DNA from 4 places in the Paenibacillus sp. FSL K6-3182 genome. Region 4 is predicted to be linked to each of the others. Evidence: riboswitches for the same ligand, from Rfam matches in the RefSeq annotation. Region 4 holds a riboswitch; each other region holds the start of a gene.
What was found. A riboswitch is a leader RNA that binds a small molecule or an ion and turns the genes downstream of it on or off. The one in region 4 is predicted to bind cyclic di-AMP.
Positions count from the first base shown of each region.

Region 1 (4,146 bases), 3.5 Mb from region 4:
CGCCGCTCAAACCTGGAGAAAGCTTTGAGTCACAGAAGGCGGCTTACAGAGACCTAGTTCTGAATAAGCTCGAACGTATGGGATTAACGGAGCTGAGACAGCATATTGAGTTTGAATATACGTTCACTCCAGATGATATTCAGCAGCTTTATGGTTCTAATGGCGGTTCCATCTACGGCATCGTAACGGACCGCAAGCTTAACGGCGGCTTCAAAATTCCAAGCAAAAGCAAGCTGCTCGATAATCTTTATTTCGTTGGCGGATCAACGCACCCCGGTGGCGGTGTCCCGATGGTCACTTTATCCGGACAACTCACCGCTGACCTCATTAAAGAGCAATTGAGCATTGCTGCAAAATCCGTCATGTAGGCAGATTCAATTCAAATAAAAAACCTCTAATCCGTTATCGCGGATTAGAGGTTTTTATCAATTGATTAATTATTAAATAAGTTCAAGGACCATTCCGCCTAATGCACCGGCCACAACAATCATCCAAGGTGGAAGCTTCCAAAAAACAAGCATAATAAACAATACGGCAGCCAGCATAAAATCACCTGACTCTACTATCGCGCTAGTCCAAAGCGGATCATACAGTGCAGCCAGCAATATGCCAACTACAGCGGCGTTAACGCCAACTAATGCACCTTGGATTTTTGAGTTATTTCGCAACATATTCCAAAACGGCAATGTTCCAGCAACGAGAAGAAATGCCGGCAAAAAAATTGCAGTAGTTGCAACAATGGCTCCAGTTAATCCACCAGAGAGAGTACCAAGATAACTAGCGAATGTAAAAAGTGGTCCAGGAACAGCCTGCGCAGCGCTATAACCTGCTAAAAAATCCGATTCATTAACCCATCCGGTAAAGACAACTTCATTCTCAAGTAGCGGCAGCACAACATGTCCGCCTCCAAACACCAGTGAGCCTGCACGATAATAGCTATCGAACATCGCAATCCATTCCATATTTCCCCATTGCCTTAGAAATGGCAAAACAATTAGAAGCGTGAGAAATATAACGAGGCAGGAGATCGCAAGGGAACGGCTAATTCGAATGTTCAGATCAGGAGTTCCCTCGACTGTTTTCATACGATATAACCATACCCCGATCAGTCCAGCTGCAGCAATAATGATTACTTGACTATAGGCCGCTTGCCAATATAACGTTACCGCAGCAGCGATGACTGCTATCGTAGCTCTATTTCGATCCGGTGTTAGTTTCTGCCCCATCCCTAGAATGGCATGAGCAACGATGGCCACCGCTACAATTTTCAATCCATGAATCCAACCTGTGTTTCCAAGATCAAATCCTTGCAGCAGAAAAGCAAAGGCCACTAATGCAATGATCGATGGCAGTGTGAACCCTAACCAAGCCACTAGTCCGCCCAATAACCCAGCCCTAACTATCCCTATACCGATCCCAACTTGACTGCTGGCTGGCCCGGGTAGAAACTGACATAAAGCAACGAGGTCTGCATAACTTCTTTCATCCATCCATTTACGGCGACGAATATACTCATTGTGAAAATAACCCAGATGGGCTATCGGACCTCCAAATGAGGTAAGTCCTAGTTTAGTAGATACAGCCAGTACCTCTACCAAAGATGCGATTGTTCCTCTTTTCAATCCTATAGCCTCATTCCATTACTCATGATACTTACATTGTAAGCTTGCGAATTATTGACTTACAACCCTTTAACAAATACTTAATAAATGGTTACATAAAAAAAAACCACCTCGTAAGGTGGTTTGTAAAATCATTACGCTTTATTTAGACTCCATCATCGCAGCAAATGTATCTTCCGTTACGACACGCCTTGCTGTTACATAACGCTTTGCGTAATAAGAATCGTTAAGATTTGTAATCGTAACCCCTTTGCTTGTAGAAGAATGAGCAAATTTCCCATCCCCAATGTAAATGCCCGCATGAGAAACGCCTTTGCCGCTTGTGTTGAAGAACACTAGATCACCCACGCGTAGTTCATCTTTATTGACCTCTGTGCCTGTGTCTGATTGCGATTGAGATGTTCTAGGCAGCTTAACATCAAATTGATTAAAAATATGTAGAATAAAACCCGAGCAGTCAAACCCTTTGCTCGTTGTGCCTCCCCATTTATAAGGAGTTCCAACAACCTCGCTTATGGAATTCGTAAGCACTGACTTGTCCGACTTATCTGCAAGCACGCTTCCTCCTCCAGTAAGCAGCAGCAAGCAGGATAACAATAAAATAAAACCCTTCTTCAAAACAACTTCTCCCTTCGGTGCCTACGAGGTTAGCTTATGGGTTCGGTTGAAGATCCCTATGCTTAAAAAAATACATTAAGCAATTCACCCTGGGTGGTTCCCCCGTTTCCGATATACAGAACTCGGCATGTGAATAAACCTTATAGTATCGTTAAATTCGATTGTTTTTACCATAATCCTGCAATTGGTTTATTAGAATACTTTCATTTTTCTTCATTATTAATATTTATTTAGCTGTTCACTACATGATTTTTGTCAAAGGTGCTGATTTTTTTATAATTAAAATAGATGAATTTCCAATCACATTTTCAAAATATAACGGTTTAAACACAAAAAAAGAGTATCCGTATTTTCATACAGTTACTCTTTCTAGTTAAGCAAGTTTCGCCAAAATATCGACCTTTTGCCAAGAACGTCTCCTCCATCTGTAGAGCATCAGTAAAGCTCTTATCCATTCATCGATTGAAAAGGCCAACCATATTCCTACCAACCCCATGTCGAACACAATCCCGAACACGTATGCAAGCGGTACACTAATCCCCCACATGGATACTAACCCGGCAGCAACTGGAAATTTCACATCTCCAGCCGCATTTAGACAACTGATAAGCACCATGTTGCAAGCCCGAGCCGGCTCCAGCATAATCGATAACAACATGAGCTGCTTGCCTAACAATATAATTTCTGCATCATTAGTAAAGAGGCTGAGCAATAGACCTGAGAAGCTATAGATGAAAATACCAAGCGCAAGCGAAATGACAAACGCCAGCTTCAAACTTTGAATACTGGATCGATAAGCATCATCCTTCTGATGGGCTCCAATCAGATGTCCAACAATAATTTGCGTTCCTTGACCTATTGCCATTGAAAAAACAAAAACAAAAGAAGTTATGCTCTGCGAATAAATTTTTGTCGTTAACGCTGCCGTACCGATCAGCGTGATTAGATATGTGATTACAACCTGTGAAAGATTATAAGAAACATGCTCACCTGCCGAAGGAATACCTAATTTAAATATAAGGCCAATATTTTTTCTTTGAATCTTAAATGGACTAATCAAGCCAACCTTATACTCCAAGCTTCGAATACATAAAATCAAATAAGCGATCATCCCTATGGCACGGGTTATCCATGTAGATGCTGCTACTCCTTCTACACCTAAATTAGGTAAGCCGAAGGGCTCCATCAGCACCAGATAATTTAAAGTAATATGCAGTACATTTATCCCCAATGCGATGAACATCATTTCTTTCACTATACCGCGGCATCGTAAAATAGTACCTAACGTCATGCTGATTGCTGTGATGAAGACGGAGCTGCCGACAATCGATAAATAGCTGACTCCTTCTGCCATCACATCCTCGGGCACTTTAAAAAGCGCTAAAAACACGTCGGCATAGACAATCAATCCTGCGCTAGCTATTAAACCGAGCATAACATTCAAAGTAAGCGCCGTTCTCCCGATTCGATCGGCGCCATGCAAGTTGCCTGCGCCGAGCCATTGATTGAGAATGACACTTGTACCCACCGTAACAAAGCCAAACATCAAGCCCACTACAACTAAAATCTGGTTAGCTATCCCAACCGCTGCCACTGCTCCATCAGAGTAGCTGCTTAGCATCATCGTATCGACCGTTCCAATCAGCATCCCAAATAAAGCTTCAATAAAGATAGGCCATGTTATCGAGATGATGCTCTTTTGGCGCGGATCAACCTGTTTACTCATTCAAATTCACATTCTTCCTGTTCATGTACTACCCTGCTGTTATCGTCAGACTACTGTTATCATGTATGAGAGTACACCCTATCCAACAAATAGGGGTTGAGAGAATGCGCCAAAACCGCCTTCCAAATAAACTGCCGCCCTTACGTAACCTTCGTCACCACGACACTTGTAACTAACGCT
Region 1 covers NZ_CP150265.1:4,067,491-4,071,636, forward strand. The annotation lists gene crtI (phytoene desaturase family protein) at 1-368, shown strand, start outside; gene MHH56_RS17950 (chromate transporter) at 441-1,622, opposite strand; gene MHH56_RS17955 (C40 family peptidase) at 1,764-2,240, opposite strand; cyclic di-AMP (ydaO/yuaA leader) riboswitch at 2,244-2,378, opposite strand; gene MHH56_RS17960 (MATE family efflux transporter) at 2,614-3,966, opposite strand; gene MHH56_RS17965 (phosphoesterase) at 4,045-4,146, opposite strand, start outside.
Region 1: it holds a riboswitch for cyclic di-AMP, as region 4 does, so the genes downstream of both, MHH56_RS17955 (C40 family peptidase) here and MHH56_RS00140 (ubiquitin-like domain-containing protein) in region 4, are expected to answer to the same signal.

Region 2 (4,146 bases), 1.9 Mb from region 4:
GCAATCAAAGTTTCTTACACCCAAGGAGCGCAGCGCTTCTTCATCCGTACAATCAGCTGATACAGCATAGGTTAGAATACCGCTCATGTCCTGAACGGCTTCCTCATCCTTATCTATTCCAAGCACCTCATGGCCAAGCTGGACGAGTTCGCGCCCTAAGCTCGAACCAAATCTCCCTAAGCCGATGATGACAAATTGTTTCTTTTTAATTCCCACTTGCAAAGTCTCCTATCCAATCGTAATTTTGCCCTCTGGATGCCGATAAAGCTCTTTCTCTGTACGAGGCCCAAGCGCGTATGCGAGCGTCAGGGGTCCAAGTCTTCCGGCAAACATGGTTAATGCAATGACTATTTTCCCAACAAGGCTCAGCTCTGGCGTAACACCAACGGATAATCCTACTGTTCCAAATGCTGATGTCGCTTCAAACAATAGCTTTATAAAAGCTTGATCCTCCGTCATCGACAAGATCATCGTTACAATAATGACAAGCGATAAAGAGATCAAAGTAATCGTGAGTGCTTTAAAAATTCTGTCTTTGCCTAATCTGTAACGGAAAAGAACGATGTCCTCTCGTCCTCTAATCATTGCAAATACAGCGCCGACCAACGTTGCAAAGGTTGTTGTTTTGATGCCGCCGCCCGTCGAGCCGGGCGAGGCGCCAATAAACATTAATATAATGGTGAAAAACATCGTCGCTTGCCGAATAGCCGTATAATCAAGCGTATTGGCTCCTGCCGTCCGCGGCGTTACCGACTGGAAGAACGAAGACAAAATTTTCCCGCCCCAGTCCAGAGAGCCCAGTGTCTTCGAATTCGAGAATTCAAAAATAAATATGACGAGTGTCCCTACTGCAATAAGCGTTCCTGTCATAGATAGCACGACCTTACTGTGCAGTGACAGCTTGCGGTTTTTGCGGAACTCCATCAGGTCCGACATAACAACAAAGCCGAGTCCACCCGATATGATCAGCATCATAGCTGCAATATTGACGACTGGATCAGATACGTATAAGGTCAAGCTGCGATAGTTCCCAAAAATATCAAAACCAGCATTGTTAAACAATGAAACCGCATGAAAGGCTCCAAAATAAATCGCTTTGCCCAGCGGCATATCAAATGCAAACCTCGAAGCAAACAACGCAGCGCCAATAAGCTCTATTGTCAATGAATACACAATAACGCGTCTAATCAAACGCACGATGCCTTCCATGCTCGACTGGTTCATGGATTCCTGCAGCAAAAGCCGCTCACGCAGCGAAATCCTCTTGCGAAGTACGAGCGCTACCAGCGTCGCCATCGTCATAAATCCGAGTCCACCAAGCTGGAACAGGCACATTAATATGATTTGACCCCATATAGAGAAATAAGTTCCAGTATCAACGACAACTAACCCTGTTACACAGGTTGCCGAAGTTGCCGTAAACAGCGCATCTATAAAAGGCAATCTCTCACCGCTTACCGATGCAAAAGGCATGGATAATAATAAGGCACCCAGCAATATAATAAGAGCGAATCCACTTACCAAAATACGCGGGGGTGACCACTTCAAAACATTCCAACTAACCTTCATCCATTTCCCTTCTTTTTGATTATGTCATATTGTCATTTTTGTTTTTAAGCATAAAAAAAAGCACTGGAAACTCAAGTGCTCGTGCGATGAGTCCTGTTCCAATACGCCTTCGAGGTTAGCTGACGGATTCGGGCCTGGACAGGCAGCCCTATTCAGCGGAAGAAGACGATGCTTCACCGCTAAAATTCACCCCATGCTATCTAATGTTAAACTGCTTTGCTTTCAGCAGGTTCATCCATTTAGACAACTTTATGGTTCCCCCGATTTCCTTAGGAAATTCGGCTATGCTATGCAATTAGTATGACGATAACGATTATAATCCCTAAGCACTCCTGATATAAAGGTGACGTTTATGACAAACAGGACGATATTAGCTCAAATTAGGGCAATGGGACGAACCAGCACATAGCTAGCTTGCTGGACATCGTTATTTCGCATTTTTTTGAAAACAAACGGTCATTTTCATTGGATAATTTAGGGATTCATATGTTAAGGTAATAAAATGAGCTATTTATTATGAAGACAGTTGAGGTGAAACTATGATTGATTCTATTAAACCCAATGAATGGAAACGATTTATATGGGCAGCAGTTGCTTGCTTTATTATTTATGGGGCCGTACAAATCGTTCCCATGATTACGGCTATCTCATCTGGCGAAATGAATACCAAGGTCATAACGAAATCAGCGGCGGAGGATAAGGCGTCTGCATTTGTTGAAAAAGAAACAGGCTTGAAGGTGAAATCGGCTAAAGCCGTACATCAAACCGATAAAATTATGAATGGCTACTTATCTAAATATGAGCTAGTCAAAGCATATACGGATAAATATGACCCTAGGTTTCCTACAGATACGTTTCAGGTTGATCTTAAATTCGCAAGCGGCGGCAGCGGATATGTTTATCTACATATGCATAGCGGGAAAGTCGTAGCTTGGAACTTGAAGCTTGAGGGGGAACAGCTATCAGATGCAGATAAAGCAAAAGAAGCTATTGCCTTCCTAACTGCAGGAAATTTCAGCGGTACTGAATTCATAGGCGGTCAAATATTGCCTAATGGCGACTGGCAGCCTAAGCCTCCTGCAGGTTATTCCATTAAAAATGCTCATCTTAACGTATTGGTTAACGCTCTTGTCGTGAATGACCGTACGATCATTACTAAATATAAACCGATATTCGAGGCTCCATCCGATTACATAAACTATGTAAAGAAACAAGATAAAATAGCTGGATACCTTACCTCTATCGGTTATCTGTTCATGAGCTTCGTTTTATTCGTCTTAGCTATTATTTACTCCGTTTTGTATCGAAAACATACATCCTTTAAATACGGAATCGTATTAACGATCATTTATTTAATTACTTATACGATCATGAATTTAAACGTTCTGGATGGTATCCGGGCTACGCTCGGCGAGACGGATATGGCAGGCGCTACCGTTTCGATCACTGCCATCGTAAGTGTTCTGCTAGCGATTCCAATGGCAGGTTCCATTTATGTATCCATCGTTGCCGGAGACGGCCTCTGGAAGGCGCAGGGCCGCGCTTTATGGCCGCGCTTCGGTCAGAGAGGGTATGGCGATTATGTTTGGCGCAGCGTGGGCTTGTCCTATTTATTCGCGATCATCCTATTCGCAATTCAATCGGTTATCTTTATCGCCTTGAAGCTGTCCATTGGCACTTGGGAAACATCAGATGCCTCACAATCCCCATACAATATGGGCATTCTTTGGCTGATGCCCGTGCTTGCTTGGGCTGCCGCAATTGGCGAAGAAGCCGTATTCCGCTTCTTCGGTATTGGACTATTTCGCAGGTGGTTTAAAAACACGTTTGCCGCAGCACTGCTGCCTACCTTCTTCTGGGCGCTGGGCCATGTGATGTATCCTTTTTATCCGTCCACGACGAGACTGTTTGAGCTGATGATTATCGGACTGTTGTTCAGCTTTATCTTCGTCAGATACGGCTTCATTACAGCCATGTTCACCCATGCCATCTTCAACAGCGTTGCAGTTGGCCTATCCTTGCTCACTATTGGAACAGCACCGAACATAATCTCAGCTATTTTCTTCTCCGTGCTGCCGGTACTGATTGCATTTGTTCTAAAATATTTAAGTCACAAAAAAGAGAAGAAGCCGTCTATGACGACGACTCCTCCCCTAGAGCAGCTATAATTTGCGAAGCTAATTTATCACCAATAGATAGAGGCCGAAAGTCTTCGACTGAGGCCTCTTTTATTTTTTTGATCGAGCCAAAATGCTTGAGCAGCAGCTTGCGTCGTTTCTCGCCAATGCCCGGAATCGAATCAAGCTTCGACTCCACCATGGACTTGGCGCGCTGCTCGCGGTGGAATGTAATCGCAAAGCGATGCACCTCATCTTGAATGCGCTGCAGCAAATAAAACTCCTGGCTGTCCCTTGGCAAAGGAACAATCTCAGCTGGATCTCCAGTCATAAGCTGCGCTGTCTTATGCTTCGCATCCTTCACAAGACCGCAAACGGGAATGTACAACCCAAGCTCATTCTCAAGCACGTCGAGCGCCGCAGATATTTGCCCTTTGCCCCCATCGACTACAATCAGGTC
Region 2 covers NZ_CP150265.1:5,732,372-5,736,517, forward strand. The annotation lists gene MHH56_RS25220 (TrkA family potassium uptake protein) at 1-210, opposite strand, end outside; gene MHH56_RS25225 (TrkH family potassium uptake protein) at 229-1,569, opposite strand; cyclic di-AMP (ydaO/yuaA leader) riboswitch at 1,659-1,863, opposite strand; gene MHH56_RS25230 (CPBP family intramembrane glutamic endopeptidase) at 2,109-3,737, shown strand; gene uvrC (excinuclease ABC subunit UvrC) at 3,703-4,146, opposite strand, start outside.
Region 2: it holds a riboswitch for cyclic di-AMP, as region 4 does, so the genes downstream of both, MHH56_RS25225 (TrkH family potassium uptake protein) here and MHH56_RS00140 (ubiquitin-like domain-containing protein) in region 4, are expected to answer to the same signal.

Region 3 (4,146 bases), 120 kb from region 4:
ATTGGTTGCAGCAGACAAACTATTTCAGAAGGTAACGCTCCTTTATAATAATAAGCAATCCACTGACGATGCTGTCGTTGTGGATGATAAGGTTTATATTAGTATTCGTTCTTTAAGCGACAGCCTCCAAGCCTTCGTCCAATGGAAGAGCAGTGATAAGAAGCTCATTATTCAAAAGCCCAATGTGCATATGTTTCTAATGAACGAGAAGCGAGCTATGTTCGGACAGGTTGATAAAGGCAGTGTTCAGAAATTTTTAGTGCAAGCGCAAATCGATAATTTGAATATGGCGATTTCAGAGTTCAAAGTGACCATCGTTGATCCTAATGATAAGGAAACGACAATCGACAGCCGCAGCCAGGATGATGATGATTTTAAAGAGTTCGTCGAAAAAGACACCTTTTGGTTCAGCTCCAAGCTCGTTTCCTACGATTTTAAAAATGCTGGAAAATACAAGGTACAGTTTTGGATGCAGCAAAAAAACAACGATCCACAGCTCATTTCTGAAAAAATCGTTACTGCAAAATAAAACTTTTTTTCGATTGCCCAAAGGGGGCTGTTCTCATGAACAGCCTCCTTTGTCTATTTCTGCCGCTCTATCTGGAGCAGCAGCTAGGCTGTCTGAATCTACGCTTATTCACGAGTGATATAGATGAGATTTTTCTAATTTATTAGGAGCAAAATAGTGAAATACCGCCGTTTACGGCACTTTAAGCTAGTCCTTGCGATATAGCGCCTAAAGGACAAATCGGTATATTTTACACAACATCCACATAATTAATGAAATTGACTCCATGTATTTAGTTAGAAAGCACTACTATGGCGTGTTTATATTACAGAAAGAACGGTTTAACGAAGAAAATTGTCAAAAGGTTACATGAGAATTATTAGAAATTGCCACTAAAGGCAGGAGATCATTGAAAATAATCGAATATTTCTCAAAGCAATAAAAAAACTGCCTAATTCCCTATTGGGATACGGGGGAACCACTTTGGGTGAATTGATTCCGACGTTTGAGTTTTTTTCAAACGCCCGAGGAATCATAGGGAGCCTTCAACCGAACCCCACAGCTAACCTCGTCGGCATTGGAAGGAGTTTCACAATTGAAGAAGATTACCGCATTAATCCTGGGTCTCGTTCTCGTGCTCGCTTTTCAAGCGGGAAGCGCTTTCGCTGACTCAAAATTGAACGGAATTGTTAATGATCTTATTGGCACTCCGTACAAAAGCGGCGGAACGTCGTCGAAAGGTTTTGATTGCTCCGGCTTCACGAGCTATGTGTTCGAGAAAATGGGCATTGAGCTTTCACGTACTTCTGGTTCGCAAGCAAAAGAAGGTACAAAGGTCGCTAAGGCTGACCTCATTGCGGGAGATCTTGTGTTCTTCGACACAGTTGGCGGCAATAATAGCGCCGTATCCCATGTTGGCATTTACATTGGAGATGGAAAGTTTGTACATTCATCCTCGAGCAGAGGCGTTGTAACTGACAAACTTAACTCCGAGTACTATGAGGGACGATATGTAACTGCTCGTCGTATCATGGATGCTGATTCATACCAAGCCAACGTTGACGTAAAATAGAGCAACCTAATCCCTCTTCTTGAGGATTGAACGGGTAGACTCATCTAGCAAAGCCGCAGTTTTTTGTCCTCTGACGACAAATGACTTGCGGCTTTGCTGTTTCATTCCAGCTGGAATGCGGCCGTTCACTGTTGCGCTTATGGAAGGAGCTATCACTGATGTATTTGTTTATTCACCGCAAGGATTTGCGTATTGCAGATTTGCGCGCTTTTGATTATTTGAAGAAAAAAGAGAAACAAGGCATTCATTTGCTAATCATAGATCCCGTTATTACAGGAGATGGCCGTTTAACTAGTCATAGCGGTCGAAATTTCATGGCGCAAGCCGCCTCGCTTCTGCACAGCTATTCTAATGCAGGAAAGGAACTGCATGTGCTTTATGGTAATCCTGCTGCGATCACCGAAGCACTGCTGCATGAGCATCCTATTGATGAGGTTATTGTTCATACAGACTATACGCCTTACTCACGGCAGCGAGATGAGCAGCTTGGGCTAATCACACGCAGCCTTGGCCGCCGCTGGATGTCTATTGCCGATTCACCTCTTGCTGATCTAGATGCTTTCCCGGCATTTGCTCGAAAAATGGAGCCATACAAGGTTTTCACACCCTTTTATCGCAAGTGGAGCAGCTTTATGCTGGAGTGCTATAGCCCAATGAGTGAAACGACGATTCATGAGCTTGCTACCTTAAGCGAAATTAATGCCAAGGTTGCGTTGTCCTTCGCTTTGCCCGAATCCGTTTCATGCGCCCTAGGCGGCACAAACGTGCAAGGATCGTCCAAAGGATTATCCAAGCTGGAACGGTTCGTACGAGAACGCCTTGCCTCTTATTCGGAGAGCAGGGACGCTTATGCCGACGATCATACAAGCCAGCTTGCACGTTTCCTTAATACGGGCGCCATCTCCGCCCGCCAAGCCTACGAAATGACCCAAGGGCTTCCGGGGTCTGAATCATGGGTAAGGCAGCTGGCATGGCGTGATTTTTATTTATATCAAGCGATGTATCATGATGATTTTTTTCGTTACGAGCAGCTCGCTGATATGTCCAAGCTCTCAGATGCTCATCTAGAAGCATGGGCTGCAGCTGCCACCGGCATTCCAATCATTGATGCGGCCATGACGCAGCTCAATCGTACAGGTGAGCTGCCCAACCGCTTGCGAATGGTAACAGCTATGTTTTTAACTAAAAATCTGCTATGTCCCTTCACGCTTGGCGAACAATATTTCCGCCTTCACTTAAGCGATTATGACAACACGCTTAATCGCGGCGGTTGGCTGTGGTGCTCTTCACTCGGGTATGACGCAGCGCCTTACTTCCGCATCATGAATCCCGCAACTCAGTCACAGACGCATGATCCTAGCGGCAGCTATATTAGGCGCTGGCTGCCTCATTTGAATCATTTGACAGACAAAGAGATTCATCAGCCGCAAAGCGGTGCCATCGTCGACTTGAAAGCATCACGCGCGCGCGCCATAGAGGTATACAAAACCATTCTTAAATAGCTGAAAACATTTAGAATAACACGTTTAATAATAAATAAACCTCCACACCCGCTTTGAAACAGCGAATGTGGAGGTTTTTTATAATTTGTAGTTCATTTAAGCCTTGGATCGTACGCTGTGAACTTGTTTTCTTCCGAGCAGGAGCATCGCCGCTAGCAGAAGCAGCATCAGTATAACTAAGCTGCTTATATACCATAACGTAGATTGCACGTTGTACTGATCCATTATCCAGCCAGTCAAACGCGGAAAAATCGCTCCTCCAAGCCCGCCGAATGCTACAAGCAAACTCGTTGTCCTCTCCGTCATACCTGGAATGAGCTCATTGGCATAAACAAGAGCGATACCGAATATACCCGAGAAGAACAATCCGCTAAGTGCGACAAAGGCAAGCATCCAGCTAAGCTGACCCATAACAGCCATTAAAACAAAAACGACCGAGGCGCCTGCTGTAGCAATAAGCAAATAACGCGAATAACCCATTCGATCAGCCAGCAGCCCCGCAAATAGACGCCCAAGCACCATTGTTCCCCAGAACAAGCTGAGCACCGCTGCCGCACTGGATTCTCCTACGCCTGAACGAACGATGAGAATAGAAGGCAGATAGTTGGAGAAGCTCATTTCCATTCCTACATAAAGCATAAAAAATAAAGCCGATAACAAGAGAAATGGAAGTGCTTTGCGCGGATAGCCAAAAAAGACAGATCCGCGAGTGGATTGCAATCCTTCCAACTCATTCGAAAGGCCTTCCTTCACTTCCGGTGTTCGAGCAACTATACCAAGCTCATCATCCAGCTCTCCAAAGGACATCGTCAGCCAGAGAACAAAGGTGATGCCTGACATCGCTGCCAGAATCGGAAAGGAAACCTGCCATATGCTATGCTGAATCAGATAAGCCGCTGCAATTGGAATCAACAATGCGCCAACGCCAAAAAAGGTTTCCAATCGGCTCATTGCCGATGCCTTGCCGTTTTTTGCCATATCAATAATCATTGCGCCGACGACCGCTTCCGTCATCCCAAAGCCAAGACCCGCAAGCGGAGCAATCGCGAGCATCCAGCCCCATG
Region 3 covers NZ_CP150265.1:150,068-154,213, reverse strand. The annotation lists gene MHH56_RS00760 (hypothetical protein) at 1-529, shown strand, start outside; cyclic di-AMP (ydaO/yuaA leader) riboswitch at 947-1,100, shown strand; gene MHH56_RS00755 (C40 family peptidase) at 1,104-1,580, shown strand; gene MHH56_RS00750 (deoxyribodipyrimidine photo-lyase) at 1,739-3,082, shown strand; gene MHH56_RS00745 (MFS transporter) at 3,179-4,146, opposite strand, start outside.
Region 3: it holds a riboswitch for cyclic di-AMP, as region 4 does, so the genes downstream of both, MHH56_RS00755 (C40 family peptidase) here and MHH56_RS00140 (ubiquitin-like domain-containing protein) in region 4, are expected to answer to the same signal.

Region 4 (4,146 bases):
TCGCACTCCTTGGAAGAAGTATTCGACACGGATCACGAAGAGTGGACATGTAACATCATTTTGGGAGATACAGAAATCAATCGCGTGCTAAGTGCTGTATCGGAGCAGTTTCCTGCTCAGGTCGCTGCAGTCATACAAAAAAAATATCCAAAGCCGATTGTTGTTAGTTTGATTTCAAGCCAAATGGATGCTGATCGGATGGATTATTTGCTCCGAGACGCGTATTTTACAGGTGTTAACTATGGAACATTTGATTTAGAGCGCATTTTGCGCGTATTGCGTCCTTATAAAGGGCAAATTGTAGTTAAAGAGAGCGGTATGCACGCAGTTGAACATTATTTGATGTCTCGTTATCAAATGTATTGGCAAATTTACTTCCATCCGGTTACAAGAAGCTCGGAAATTATTCTACGTCAAATATTTCGTAGAGCACAGGAGCTTTACGTGGGTGGCTACTCCTTTCAGTGGATGCCTAAGCAGCTGAAATGCTTGCTTCAGAACACGATGACGGTGCACGACTATCTGAAGCTGGATGAAGCACTCGTTCAGACCGCTTTCGCAGAGTGGGCGGAGGAGCATGATCCTATTTTAAGCGATCTATGTGAACGATTTCTGAACAGGCATTTATATAAGTACATTACGCTTGAAAACCCGGATGAAGAGCTGCTAAATGAGATTAGCGAATGTTTCTCTTCTATAGGAATGAATCCGGATTATCATATGGAAATCGATTTTCCATTTGACCTGCCGTATGACGTATATCGACCAGATAAAAAAGAAGGAGAAAAGAAAGAAAAAGCGCCGATTTTGTTGTTAGATGGTTTGGAAGATATAAGCGAAATATCCTCTAAATCCGACATTGTTCGTTCTATTACTGGCCTGCATCAAGGACAATATCATCTTTATTATCCAGAAGAGCCGCTCAAACAAAATATTCATCGATTGCCGGAATCACTTCGTAAGCTTTTCAAACTAGATTGAAGGAGCATAACATCAACATGACATTACTTTTTGATACACATACCCATTTAGATTCGGAAAAATTTGATGAGGATCGCGACGAGGTCATCCAGCGTGCGAAGGATGCAGGCGTGCATATGCTTGTCAATATTGGTTTTAACCGTGAAACGATCCCTACAACGATGGCGCTAGCAGAGAAATATGATTTTATATACGCAGCAGTTGGTTGGCATCCAGTTGACAGTATAGATATGCTTCCAGAGGATTTGGAATGGATTGAACGTCTATGCGCGCATGAGAAGGTTGTCGCCATTGGTGAGATTGGACTCGATTATCACTGGGATACTTCTCCAAAAGAGGTACAACAAAGGGTTTTTCGTGAGCAAATTCGTCTTGCTCGTAAGGTGGGCAAGCCAATTGTCATTCATAATCGGGATGCTCATGAGGACATTATTCGTATTCTTCAGGAAGAGAATGCAGCAGAGGTTGGCGGTGTCATGCATTGCTTCTCCGGCAGCTGGGAAACGGCTAAACAATGTCTTGATATGAACTTCTATATATCATTTGGAGGACCCGTTACTTTCAAAAATGCAAGGGTGCCAAAAGAGGTGCTTAAGCAGGTTCCGATCGACCGAATTTTGATCGAAACTGATGCTCCATATTTAACTCCTCACCCGTTCAGAGGGAAGCGAAATGAGTCCTCTTACGTCTCTTTAGTTGCAGAGACAGCAGCCGAATTATTGGGCAAAACGGTAGAAGAAATAGGCGTAATTACGACTGAAAACGGTCGAAGATGTTTTGGTATTGTCTAAAAACGAGAGGAATAATGAGAAATAGAGACCTTTATCGCGTAAAAACTAATTTTTATAGCGATAATCGCTTATTTTTTCCTGCTTTATCCTGCTTTTTCGCTTAAATCGTCTTTTATCGTATCTTTACAATTGACCTCGTATGAAGGTATGATTCATCTCAGAGCAATAAAATTTTGTATTGGATTTCCAGTTTACGCTTAATCTCCATTCGGAGAGCGGGGGAACCATGTACGGTTTTTGAAACCGTATTTTGAATTCTTCAGGGGTGAATTTCGAAGCCATTGCCATGAGCATTGTGTAACGAATAGGGCGACTCTCTTGTCCGAATCCGTCAGCTAACCTCGCAAGCGTTATAGAGAGTGATCAACCTCGTGCATCCATTTTTCTGTATCCCAGTGAATCATTTAACCGGGAAGCCACGAAACAGATCCTCTGTCGACGGCTTCTTTTTATTTTCGAATAATCGGGAATTTGTCGACATAGGGATAAAAGATGGGGGTGGGAGGATCGATAGCAGTACTGGATTGCGTGCTCGCACGCCAATATACTATAGTCGCGTCAGTTGTATCATGCGTAACACTTGGCGGCGGGGCTATGAAGGAGGACCGATGAAGTGGGAATACTCCAGGTTAAGGACACCCATGGGAAACGATCATCCAGCATGTCTTTCGCATTGCGATGGAAGCGTGAAAACTTGCGTTTGATTCTTTTGAGTGCTACTATCTCAATCGCTATGACTTTCATGTTTTTGGTGTTGTTGTACGGAACGGCTGTCAAAAGCGTCTCCGTAGTAGTGAACGGACAAGAAACCATTGTGGAAACGAAGCAATGGGTCCTGCAACGCCTACTGGATGAACAAGCTATCGCAATTGGACCACATGATGAGGTGTCCATACCGCTTAATGCGGCAATAAAGGACGGAGATCGTATAGAGGTGACTCATGCGATACCGGTAATTGTGAAGGCTGATGGCAAGACCTCTACTGTATATACGACAGAGAGAACAGTGCAGGCAGCGATCGAGGAATTACATATTCCAGTTCGTGGTCAAGATAAAGTAATACCTCCGCTTCATACCGTTTTGGACAACGAAATGACTGTAACCGTCGTTCGCGTAGATAAGAAGGTAGCTGAGACAGAGCGTGCAATGCCATTCTCTATTGTGAAGAAGAACGATCCAACGCTGGAAGCGGGCAAGCAGAAGCTTGTTCAACCCGGCAAGGAAGGTCTGATCGTAGAGAGTATCGAGAAGCAGTACGAGGATGGAATTCTTATATCGAAGAAGATGGTCAGCAAGGTGGTTGAAACCGCTGCGGTTAATCAGGTTGTCGCCATCGGAACGAAGAAGGAAGAGCCTAAAGTATCTGTGCTCTCGAACAAGAGCCCGAGCTTTACTTCGCTTACGAAGAGCGGTGTAACGTTTAAGGCTAGAAAAGTACTTAAAAATGTCACGTTGACTGCTTATTCTGCAGACCTCTCTTCAACAGGCAAAGATGAAAGCCATCCGGAATACGGGATTACATCATCAGGCACTCGGGTGCAAGAGGGTCGGACGATAGCTGTTGATCCGAAGGTAATTCCCATCGGTTGGTGGGTTTATATTGAAGGAATCGGTTTCCGCCGCGCTGAGGATAAAGGAAGTGCGGTTAAAGGCAACAAAATCGACGTATACTTTGATAGTACAAAGATTGCGAACAAATTCGGCAGGAAAAAAGGCATCACCGTATATGTGCTGGGGCCGAATAAACCAACTGCAAGCTAATTGTGCGGTTACCATCATCTTATCGCAATAATCAATTAAATATGCCATCATAAGGAGAGGCACTGCCTCTTCTTTTTGCATGTCTAAGGGTCAAATACAGTTTATGTAGAAGGGGATGATCTTGGTGATCAAAGAGATCATTGTCGTTGAAGGCAAAGACGATACCGTTGCAATAAAAAGGGCGGTAGATGCAGATACCATAGAGACGAATGGTTCCGCTATCGGTGAGGATGTATTGAAGAGGATTGCGCTGGCCAATGAGCGTCGCGGCGTTATTATATTCACTGACCCTGATCATGCAGGAGAACGCATTCGCAAAATTGTTGCACGTCATGCGCCAGGATGCAAGCATGCTTTTTTGCCGCAGGAGAAGGCTTTGTACAAAGGGGACATCGGCATCGAAAATGCGAGTCCTGAAGCTATTCGTGCGGCGCTCTCTGAGCTCCGTACAGAATCGGCAGATGAAGCGGGAGAAATTAGCTGGGAAGACTTAATGGATGCAGGTCTGATTGTACATCCTGATGCGTCTAATCGTCGCTTGGTTATAGGCAAGCTGCTCGGAATTGGTTATGCGAATGGCAAGCAGTTCTATAAGCGCTGTACAAGCTTTCG
Region 4 covers NZ_CP150265.1:26,023-30,168, forward strand. The annotation lists gene MHH56_RS00130 (HD domain-containing protein) at 1-981, shown strand, start outside; gene MHH56_RS00135 (TatD family hydrolase) at 999-1,772, shown strand; cyclic di-AMP (ydaO/yuaA leader) riboswitch at 1,957-2,137, shown strand; gene MHH56_RS00140 (ubiquitin-like domain-containing protein) at 2,386-3,534, shown strand; gene rnmV (ribonuclease M5) at 3,659-4,146, shown strand, end outside.